Regions from separate parts of the Pseudoalteromonas sp. 2CM37A genome, predicted to be linked through region 3. Evidence: predicted binding sites of a transcription regulator. Region 3 holds the regulator's gene; each other region holds the start of a gene.
What was found. The regulator sigma-54, encoded in region 3, starts transcription at its own class of promoters, with help from an activator protein. The targets are predictions, from matches to a motif close to GTTGGCACGNNNNTNGNNT.

Region 1 (3,282 bases), on a different contig from region 3:
AGCCCCTAAGCTTATTTTTAGACATGCAATAAAGCCTGCCAATATAAAAGAGCACACAAAAATATAAACAAAAAAGTGACGCGGTAAATACTGATAACTCATTATAAAGCCAAGGTAGCTTAATAATGTAGGAATAAATGCACCAAACAGTATTTGCATGGGCAAAAGATTAAGATCAATGTTTGCAAAAGCCGCCAATAGGGCACTAGCCAGCAGGCTACTTAAAATAGCAAGGCGCCACCCTAAAATTAGCGTTGCGGCAGTTACACCTAAAATGTGTAAATCAAGACCGCTTAAAATACCCGCTTTAATTTGCCATAACATGGCAAACACTAACGCACACGCAAGTACCCCTATTTGCCGTGCAGGCGTTTTATAAAGTGCTTTATAGGTATTTTTTTCTACGCTTATAAAGGTAATAATTAAAACAAGGGCCCAAAGTAGCCCTTGCATTTTAAGCGTTAACATAGCAATTATTTAAAGGTTGACCAAATTGGCGCATGGTCAGAGGGCTTTTCTATGCCGCGTAATTCGTAATCTATGCCGGTATCAATACATCGCTCGGCAAGGGCATGGGTAGCAAGTACAACATCAATGCGTAGGCCACGATTATCTACAAACCCTTTAGAGCGATAATCAAACCACGAGTATTTGTCGCTTGTATCAGGGTTGTGCTCTCTAAAGGTATCTTTAAAGCCCCAATTTAATAATTTAGCAAGCCATTCGCGCTCCTCTGGTTGAAACGAGCACTTACCTGTTTTAAGCCAGCGTTTAGCGTTTACTTCACCAATACCAATATCTAAATCGGTAGGCGAAATATTGATATCGCCCATAACGATAACATCTTCATCGGGCGTGTGGTTTGTTTCTAAATGGGTCATTAAATCTTTGTAAAACTGGCGCTTATAAGGGAATTTTGTTTCGTGATTTATATTATCGCCTTGTGGGAAATAACCATTCATTACCGTTAGGTCGCGGCCATTTTCTTGCTCAACTGTCACACTTATCATGCGTTTTTGTGCTTCTTCAGTGTCGCTGGCAAAACCTTTTAAGACCGATTTAGGCTCATTTTTGCATAACATTGCCACACCGTAGTGCGCTTTTTGACCATGAAAATAAACGTGGTAACCCATTTTTTGTACGTCCTCGAGAGGGAACGCCTCATCATGAACTTTAATTTCTTGCAAACCAATAATGTCTGGCTGGTGTTTATCTATAATTGCTTGTAACTGGTGTAAGCGAGCTCGCAGACCATTGATATTGAAAGAAATAACCTTCATAAAATTTACCTTTAATTAGACTCTGTTTTTATAACTAAATTGTATCAGTAAATAAGCCTACATAACATGATCGAAATGAGAAAATAGCTGCGCAAATGTTGATCAATTGGTGCGTAAAGTTTAAACATTGTAAATGCTTTATTAATTATTTAAATAAATAAAAAATTCAATTGATCTCGTAATTATTGAATATATAATGCGCAAAAATTACTTGTTTAGTCGTTCAAATAGGATCTCTCTCATGAAAACACAATTACTTTTAGCTACTGCTTTATTAGCCTCTGCGTCTGTATCAGCAAAAAGCAACACTTACTTTAGCCAAGATAATAAACTTGAATCTAAATTATGTGTATTAAGTGCAAATGAAGGCTTTAGCGCAGCGCGTAAAGAAGCAGCACAACACGGTGTATACTTATCGCGTTTTTCTAAAAGTGTTTTATGTAATGGTCAAGATATTCGCGACATTGCTAAAAAAGTAACGTCTAACCAAGCTGCTGAATCAAAAGTTGAAGTGTTTGCAAAAGATGCACACCAAGAAACACAGTTATGTATCACAGCGTTAAAGCAAGGCCTTGCGCCTGTTCGCCAAAAAATTGGTAACTTAAACTCGTTAAAGTGTAACGGACAAAACGTAACTGAATTTGTAAAGCGTTACCAAAACGCAGCAATCTAATTGCGCGGTAATATGTAGATTAAAATAATGCCCAGTTTGTACTGGGTATTTTTTTGCAAAAATTACAAGGTATTCAGCAATCATTGCAAAGCTAAGTAATTGATTAATGTATATAAAATAAGCTAAATACACGTAACTTATTGATTGTTGGCGGCTTGTGCACTTTGGCATTGGACTTGTATTAGTTAAAGTGACATTTACTAACTACAAGGATACGTCTTATGAAAAAGTTAACACTCGCAACAACTATTTTAGCTTCGTTAAGTTTAGCCGCATGTGCCTCAAACCAAGGCCTTGAAAAAATCGATAGCGATTTTGCAAGTTTAGATAACGACAGTGATGGTTATATTTCAAAAGTAGAAGCAGATGACAATAGCATCTGGGGCCACTTTTCAAATATTGATACCAATATGGATAACGAGATCAGTCGTAAAGAATTTAACACTTACATGCAATTAAATACCGGTAAGGTAGCTACTGATAGCGAAGTAAGTGAGTCGGCATTTAAAGCTAAAATAGCTAAATTTGATAAAATCGAAAATGATTTTAGAAGTTTAGATAACGACAGAAATGGTTACATCTCAGTAGAAGAAGCTGACGATGATGATATTTCAAACCATTTTGGTTACATGGATGGCAACAATGATAAGCGCATCAGTAAAGGTGAGTTTAAAGGCTACATTAGCAAATACGGTAAAGCCGTTGCTGAAGATGATGCGCTAAAGCATTATAAAAACAGCTAATATTAGCTAAATACGCTACACATAAGAGCCAGCATTAATTGCTGGCTTTTTTGTGCATTTAATTTGTTTTAAAAGCAGATATATTTTCCCCCTTTTGCGATGTTCTGTCATAATAGATGGCTACGTATTTTAAAGGGCAAAGCAAATTATTATGGCGGGTCGTCGAATTAGTGATGAACAATTAATTGAGATCATTGAAGCGGCTATATTTGTCGCAGACAAACCTGTTAGCAAACGCCACTTAAAAGATACTGTACTTGCTGATTTAGCTATTTCTATGTCACGAATTAACACTGCAATAGACGCTATACACACCCACTATCAAACACGTGGCATTAAGCTAGTTGAAGTAGGCAGTGGCTATCGCTTTCAAGCGTGTAGTAGTTTAAGCCCTTGGCTTAGTAATTTATGGCAAGAACGGGCACCTAAGTACTCTCGCGCACTACTAGAAACATTGTCGTTAATTGCCTACAGGCAACCAATAACGCGTGGTGAAATAGAGCAAGTACGAGGTGTAACAACCGGATCAGCAATTATTAAAACCCTCCTTGAGCGAGAGTGGGTTAAAGTAGTAGGGCATAAAGAA
Region 2 (3,282 bases), on a different contig from region 3:
CCGCCAATCTTGCCTTTTAATTTAGATGCATCTATTTCTAGCGGCACGGCTTTGCCGCCATTAACGTCAAGCGTCAATTCTTTAAAATTAGGATCGGGGTCGCCCGACAGTGAAAACAAGTTAAATGTACCGTTTTCCATAACTAAAGATTCACCGCTGCCCATAAAGACGAGTTTTTCGCCATTAGGGCCATCAAGTGTTTCTATATCAACAAGCTCTGATAATTCACGAATCGCTAAGTCGCGCTGGTTATAAATAGAGCTTGCGTCAGAGGCGTTATTTGTGCCATTTACGACTGCTATTTCTTGGTTTAACGTATTTATATTTTGGATAAGTGAGTTGGCTTCTTCAGAAAAAATCTCAAGCTGCTCATTTACTATACCTTGTTGCTCAAGCACGATACCCGAAAGCCTATCCATTTGATCAACTAAGCTTTGCGCATCGGTCATTACTAATGAGCGAGCAACTGTTGAAGACGGCTGGTTTAGCGCCTCTTGCACGTTATTAAATAATGAATTTATACCCGTTGATAAGTTATTAGACTCTTCTGAAAAAATAGTATCAACACGGTTGGCTTCTGTTACAAATTGATCAAAAAACGATTTATTTGAGGTGTCGCGGTTTAACTGCGACTGGGCAAACTCGTTCAATAACCTGTATGTTTCGCCGCGACCTACTTGGTTATCAACCATCGTGGTAAATTCAGTGCGCTCACGTACGTAGCCTTCTGTATTTACATTGGTGATGTTTTTACTGGTCGTTTGCAACAGCTCAGAGCTTGAACGCACCCCAGCACTGGCAATATTTAATAAACTAAACGACATATTACTTCACTCCTTGGGTAAACGCGCTTGTTGCAATATTTTTAAGCTCACTGCTATTTAGCACTTTTTTTATTTTACTCGCGTAATTAGGATCGGTTGCATAGCCTGCTTTTTGTAGCGAATCTAAAAATTCGTTTGGCTGTGCTGTTTTTTGTAATGCTTCTTCGTAGCGTGGGTTTTGCGTTAAAAAATCGACAAAGTCGTTCACGCTTTCTTTTATAGAATCGTAAGCTCTAAAACTTGCTTGCTTTTTAACAGGGGTACCTTGCTCAAATTCAAGCGTTACTTTACTTGCTTTATCGCCTTCCCAGCTTTTATCTGATTTAATATTGAACAGGTTATTTGAGCTATTCCCGTCGCTTTTATTAATAATATGCTTACCCCAACCCGTCTCAAGTGCCGCTTGGGCCACCATTACTGCAGGGTTTAAACCAATTTTTTCGGCCGCTGTTTTAGCATGCTCCCACACTGCACTAACAAACTCTTCAGCATTATCAAATGACGACTGCTGTGTAGGCTGTGTTGTGGTTTTAGTTTGTGTTGCCGCACTGCTGACTACTAAGTCATCTTTATTTGCTTGCTTTACACTGTGCACCTTTTCGTGCGGCAGTTCAGAGCCTGCGCGTTTATCACTCATAAAGTCGTTAGTAGTTCTTAATACTGAGCCAGGCATAAAGTTCTCAGCCTCTGGAGAAAGCTGCTGCACAATTAAATCAGCCAAACCCAAAGACCCATTTGATGAAAGCTCAGAAGAGAGCTGCTGATCGTGCATTTCTTCAAAAAACTTTACGCCGCTAGAGTTAAACGGGCTGTCTTCATCTTCAAATGCTTCGTTGGCTTTACGCATCCCTTTTAGAAGCATTTGTGTAAAAATAGCTTCAAATTGTGCCGCTGCTTTTTTTAGCGCCGCTTTAGACGCATCAGTAGATGCATCACCGCTGTTTAAAGCGTCTTGACGTAAAGTATTAAGATTACTTAAATCAAAAAAGTTTTGCTTATCGAGGTGATTTGTTTCCATCAGCTTTTTGACACAAAAATAAATAATGCTTTAAGAAATGCAAAAATTGAGCCAAAGAAAGGTAAACAGTAAAAAGCTTAAGTACCTTTTGAGTACTTAAGCTTTATGTGGAAGGGTAAATATTCTAAAATCTAACTAAATAACAACAAGCTGTCCGTTAATTGCACCCGCTTCTTTAAGCGCTTCTAAAATAGCCATTAGGTCTCCAGGTGCTGCGCCTACTTCATTTATAGCACGCACTAAGTCATCTAAGCTAACGCCGGGGTTAAAAACAAACGCACGAGAATCATCTTGATTAACGTCAATAATACTTTGCTGTGTAACAACAGTTTCGCCTTCTGCTAACGGATTAGGCTGCGTTACATTTTGCTGTTCAGCAATTGTGACTGTTAGGCCGCCATGGGTTATTGCCGCAGGCTGTAGCTTCACATTTTTGCCAATGACAATCGTTCCCGTACGTGAATTAACAATAATTTTGGCTGAGGTATCAGCAGGCTTAAACTCTAGGTTTTCAAGCGTTGATAAATAAGACACTCGTTGCGATGCATCACGTGGCGCAATAACGCGTACTGAGGCAGCGTCAATAGCTTGTGCACTATTAGGGCCTACCAAATTGTTAATTGTTGCTTCTAAACGTTTTGCCGTTGTAAAGTCAGGGCGGTTTAAGTTAAAAGTAATGTAGTCGCCTTGCATAAAAGGGCTTTTAACTTCGCGTTCAACAGTGGCTCCGTTAGGTACGCGGCCAACTGTCGGGGTATTAATGACCACTTTACTGCCATCAAGCCCTTGTGCTCCTAAACCACCCACAATTAGGCTACCTTGCGCTATGGCGTATACGTTTCCATCCACCCCTTTTAAGAAAGTTTGGAGCAAGGTGCCGCCACGTAAACTGCCTGCACTGCCAATAGAAGATACCGTAATATCAATTGTTTGACCCGGCTTTCTAAAAGGCGGAAGCTCAGCATGGACTGCCACTGCTGCTACGTTTTTAATTTTAGGGCTTTGTGTTGAAGGCAGCGTAATACCAAAACTGTTTAGCATGCCTCTAAAACTTTGTTGCGTGTAAGAGTTTTGCTCCCCTGTACCAGGTAGCCCCACCACTAAACCATAGCCAACCAATTGGTTAGCACGTACGCCTTCAACCATAGAGACATCTTTTATACGCTCGGCGCTGGCAGAAAATTGCCAGCCTAGCAGTATGATCAAAATAAACGCTTTAATGCTATTCATACTACTATCCTCTAAAACGGAAATAACGAGCTACTAAAGAAACGTGTTAACCACCCTGGGCTTTGCGCTTCTTGTGTTTGTCCTTTACCTGAATATTGAATTCGGGCATTGGCAATTCTATTCGACTCAACCGTGTTATCGGCGCTTACATCTTGCGGACGTACAAGGCCTTCGAGCCTAATAAACTCTTCGCCGGTGTTAAGTGTTAGC
Region 3 (3,282 bases):
GGGAGCTTTTCATGAGCAAGCTCACTGATAAACTCTAAAATTCTTTTTTTACTACTAAAAAGGACCGCAGCTTTGCTGCAGTCCTGGCATACTAATGTACTTAATTTCATAATATTAGTGTCTAGCAAGCTTCTCTTTATGTTTTATGACTTGACGATCGAGCTTGTCAATCAACGAGTCTATAGCGGCATACATATCTTGGTGCTCTGTTGAGGCAAATAAATCTGCGCCACTTACATGAATAGTCGCTTCTGCTTTTTGGTTGAGTTTTTCTACATCGAGAATGACATGCACATTGCTAATATGATCTGAGTGCCTTTCTAGCTTTGCAAATTTATTATTTACATAGTCTCTAAGTGAATCAGTTACTTCTACGTGACGACCAGTTAGGTTTAGTTGCATAAGCATTTCCTCTTTGTTTTTTACGTCTTATATCAAACTCTTTCTCTGATTTGACGGTGGAATAGCTAGCGATTCACGGTATTTTGCTATTGTGCGTCTAGCTACTTTAATTCCTTGCTCTGCCAATATATCCGCAATTTTACTATCACTCAATGGTTTAGCTGAGTTTTCCGCGGCAATTAGCTTTTTAATTAGGGCACGTATTGCGGTTGATGAACACTCTCCGCCGTTTTCAGTGCTTACGTGGCTTGAGAAAAAATACTTAAGCTCAAAAATACCACGTGGCGTATGCATATATTTTTGCGTAGTAACACGCGAAATTGTCGATTCATGCATTTCTACCATTTCAGCAACATCGTTTAAAACCATTGGCTTCATGGCTTCTGGGCCATGTTCAAAAAATGCTTGTTGCTGTTTTACAATACAGTTTGTTACTTTGAGCAGCGTGTCGTTTCTGCTTTCAAGGCTTTTTATAAACCATTTAGCTTCTTGTAAGTGAGAGCGAATAAATTGGCTATCACCACTTGATTTTACGGTACGTGACATAGCCGCGTACTGACTATTTACGCGTATTTTTGGCATGCTATCTGGGTTTAGCTCTACCACCCAGCGGCCTTTTATTTTTTTAACCGACACATCCGGTATTACATACTCTGACTCTTCCCTTACTATTGTATCTGCAGGTTTTGGGTTGAGGGTATGTATTAGGGTCATGACCTCTTTAAGCTCGTCTTCTTTAAGCTTAGTCTTTTTCATTAATGTACGATAGTCGCGTGCCGCTAATAGATCAATGTGATCGGTTAAGATCATTTTAGTTTGTTCTATAAAAGGGGTGTCTTTATCAAACTGGTTTAGCTGAATACACAAGCACTCTTGTAAACTGCGCGCGGCTATACCTACAGGGTCAAATAGCTGAATACGTTTTAAAACGGCTTCTATTTCATCAAGTTCAACTTCAACTTCGTCATCGTTTTCTTGGTTAAAGCTTTCTAAAATTTCTTCGCAACTTAGCGTTAAAATACCCGAGTCATCTACAGCTTCTACAATGGCAATAGCAATGGCTTCGTCAGTTGGGCTAAAAGGAGTAAGCTGAAGCTGCCACATTAAATACTCATGTAGCGTTTCAGTAGAGGCACCTTGATAAATAGACTCATCTTCTGGCATTGGGCCTGAGGATGCCGCAGGGGCTGCGCTCATGTACTCATCCCAAGTTACATCCATTGCCATATCATCGCTAACGGTGTCTTTATTTAAAGCTTCGCCACTGTCTTGCTCGTACTCGCTGGTTGTATCGTCAGCCGATGCGCTTACGGTTACATCATCCGTATCTGCTTTTTGTTCATTTTTTCCAGCCGACTCTTCCGTGTAATCTTGCTCTTCTACTTCTAATAGCGGGTTGCTATCAAGTGCTTCTTGTATTTCTTGCTGGAGATCCAATGTACTGAGCTGCAGCAAGCGAATCGCTTGTTGCAATTGTGGAGTCATTGTAAGTTGCTGGCCCATGCGCAGCTGTAATGATTGCCTCATGTATCTCTAACAATCCTTTTATGTTGTTATAATTAATATTAGCAGATGCTTGTAGGTGTGGCTTAAATGTTACAGCCTAAATTGCTCGCCTAAATAAACATCGCGTACAGTTTTGTCATTTAATACGTGTTCTGGGGTGCCAGATGCAATTAGCTCCCCATGAGAAACAATGTAGGCTTTTTCACAAACATCAAGGGTTTCTCTTACATTGTGATCGGTAATTAATACGCCAATGCCACGGTTTTTAAGATGTTCTATTATTTTCTTTATATCTAACACTGAAATCGGATCAACACCAGCAAAAGGCTCATCCAATAAAATAAATTTAGGGTTAGCTGCCAGTGCTCTGGCAATTTCTACACGGCGGCGTTCACCACCAGAAAGCGCCATACCTTGGCTATCGCGAATATGCTGAATACTAAATTCATCAAGTAAGTTGTTAAGCGTTTCTTCTCGCGCGGCTTTATTGAGCTCTTTACGCGTTTCTAAAATAGCCATTAGGTTTTGATAAACTGTCAGCTTTCTAAATATTGATGACTCTTGCGGCAAATAGCCAATGCCTAAACGGGCGCGGCTGTGCATAGGTAATAACGTAATGTCGTTATCATCAATAGAAATTTTACCTTTGTCGCTAGGTACTAACCCTACAATCATGTAAAAGGTGGTGGTTTTACCTGCGCCATTAGGGCCCAATAAGCCAACAATGCTGCCGGCTTCCACTTCAAGGCCTACATTTTTTACAACTTGGCGGCCTTTATAGCTTTTTGCTAATAGTTCTGCTTTTAAGGTGCTCATGGTTGACCTTCGTTACCTGTTTTTTCTTTAATTTTTGCTTCAACAGGCACTAAAATTGTGTGGACACGATCCGTAGAGTTTTCGTCTTTTTCTGCGCTAATAAGCTGCTGCTGCATATCGTAGGTAATACTTTTAGCATTAATTTTTTGACCGGCTTGTGCGACTTCAGCATCGCCAACAAGCGTTAAAAAGCGCTTTGCTACGTCGTAACGTACTTCGTTTGCACTGGCACTCATTACGGTACCGTCGTCTTGTTTTTCTTCGAAGTAGGCTGGGCTGCCAGTGGCAATAAGGAGTTGTTTGTTATCCCCTAAGTCTTCACGTTTATGTACTTCGAGTCGGTCGGCTGTAATTTTGCGATTACCATGCACAATTTCGACGTTCTTTTCAAAAATACCTACGTTTTCTTTAAGTTGGCCTTCTTGACGGTCTGCACTAATAGAAATTTGATTTGCTGGCGGTTGAGCAGCAGGCTCAGCAGCAGAGGCGCTAAATGCAAGCATTAGCGATGGGATAATAAGTATTTTAGTGAGTTTATTGGTCATAATATATTGTTCG

Region 1: the regulator sigma-54 is predicted to act here: its motif matches at 2,117-2,135, upstream of MTF68_RS00960 (EF-hand domain-containing protein).
Region 2: the regulator sigma-54 is predicted to act here: its motif matches at 1,880-1,898, upstream of flgJ (flagellar assembly peptidoglycan hydrolase FlgJ).

Annotation. Positions count from the first base shown of each region.
Region 1 covers NZ_JALNTJ010000001.1:210,514-213,795, forward strand. Annotated here, with positions in the region: gene MTF68_RS00945 (energy-coupling factor ABC transporter permease) at 1-468, opposite strand, end outside; gene xthA (exodeoxyribonuclease III) at 474-1,280, opposite strand; gene MTF68_RS00955 (hypothetical protein) at 1,522-1,953, shown strand; gene MTF68_RS00960 (EF-hand domain-containing protein) at 2,175-2,696, shown strand; gene scpB (SMC-Scp complex subunit ScpB) at 2,848-3,282, shown strand, end outside.
Region 2 covers NZ_JALNTJ010000005.1:16,233-19,514, reverse strand. Annotated here, with positions in the region: gene flgK (flagellar hook-associated protein FlgK) at 1-824, opposite strand, end outside; gene flgJ (flagellar assembly peptidoglycan hydrolase FlgJ) at 826-1,842, opposite strand; gene MTF68_RS12505 (flagellar basal body P-ring protein FlgI) at 1,978-3,072, opposite strand; gene flgH (flagellar basal body L-ring protein FlgH) at 3,084-3,282, opposite strand, start outside.
Region 3 covers NZ_JALNTJ010000003.1:243,305-246,586, forward strand. Annotated here, with positions in the region: gene MTF68_RS08460 (PTS sugar transporter subunit IIA) at 1-110, opposite strand, end outside; gene hpf (ribosome hibernation promoting factor) at 115-402, opposite strand; gene MTF68_RS08470 (RNA polymerase factor sigma-54) at 430-1,929, opposite strand; gene lptB (LPS export ABC transporter ATP-binding protein) at 1,999-2,724, opposite strand; gene lptA (lipopolysaccharide transport periplasmic protein LptA) at 2,721-3,269, opposite strand; gene lptC (LPS export ABC transporter periplasmic protein LptC) at 3,259-3,282, opposite strand, start outside.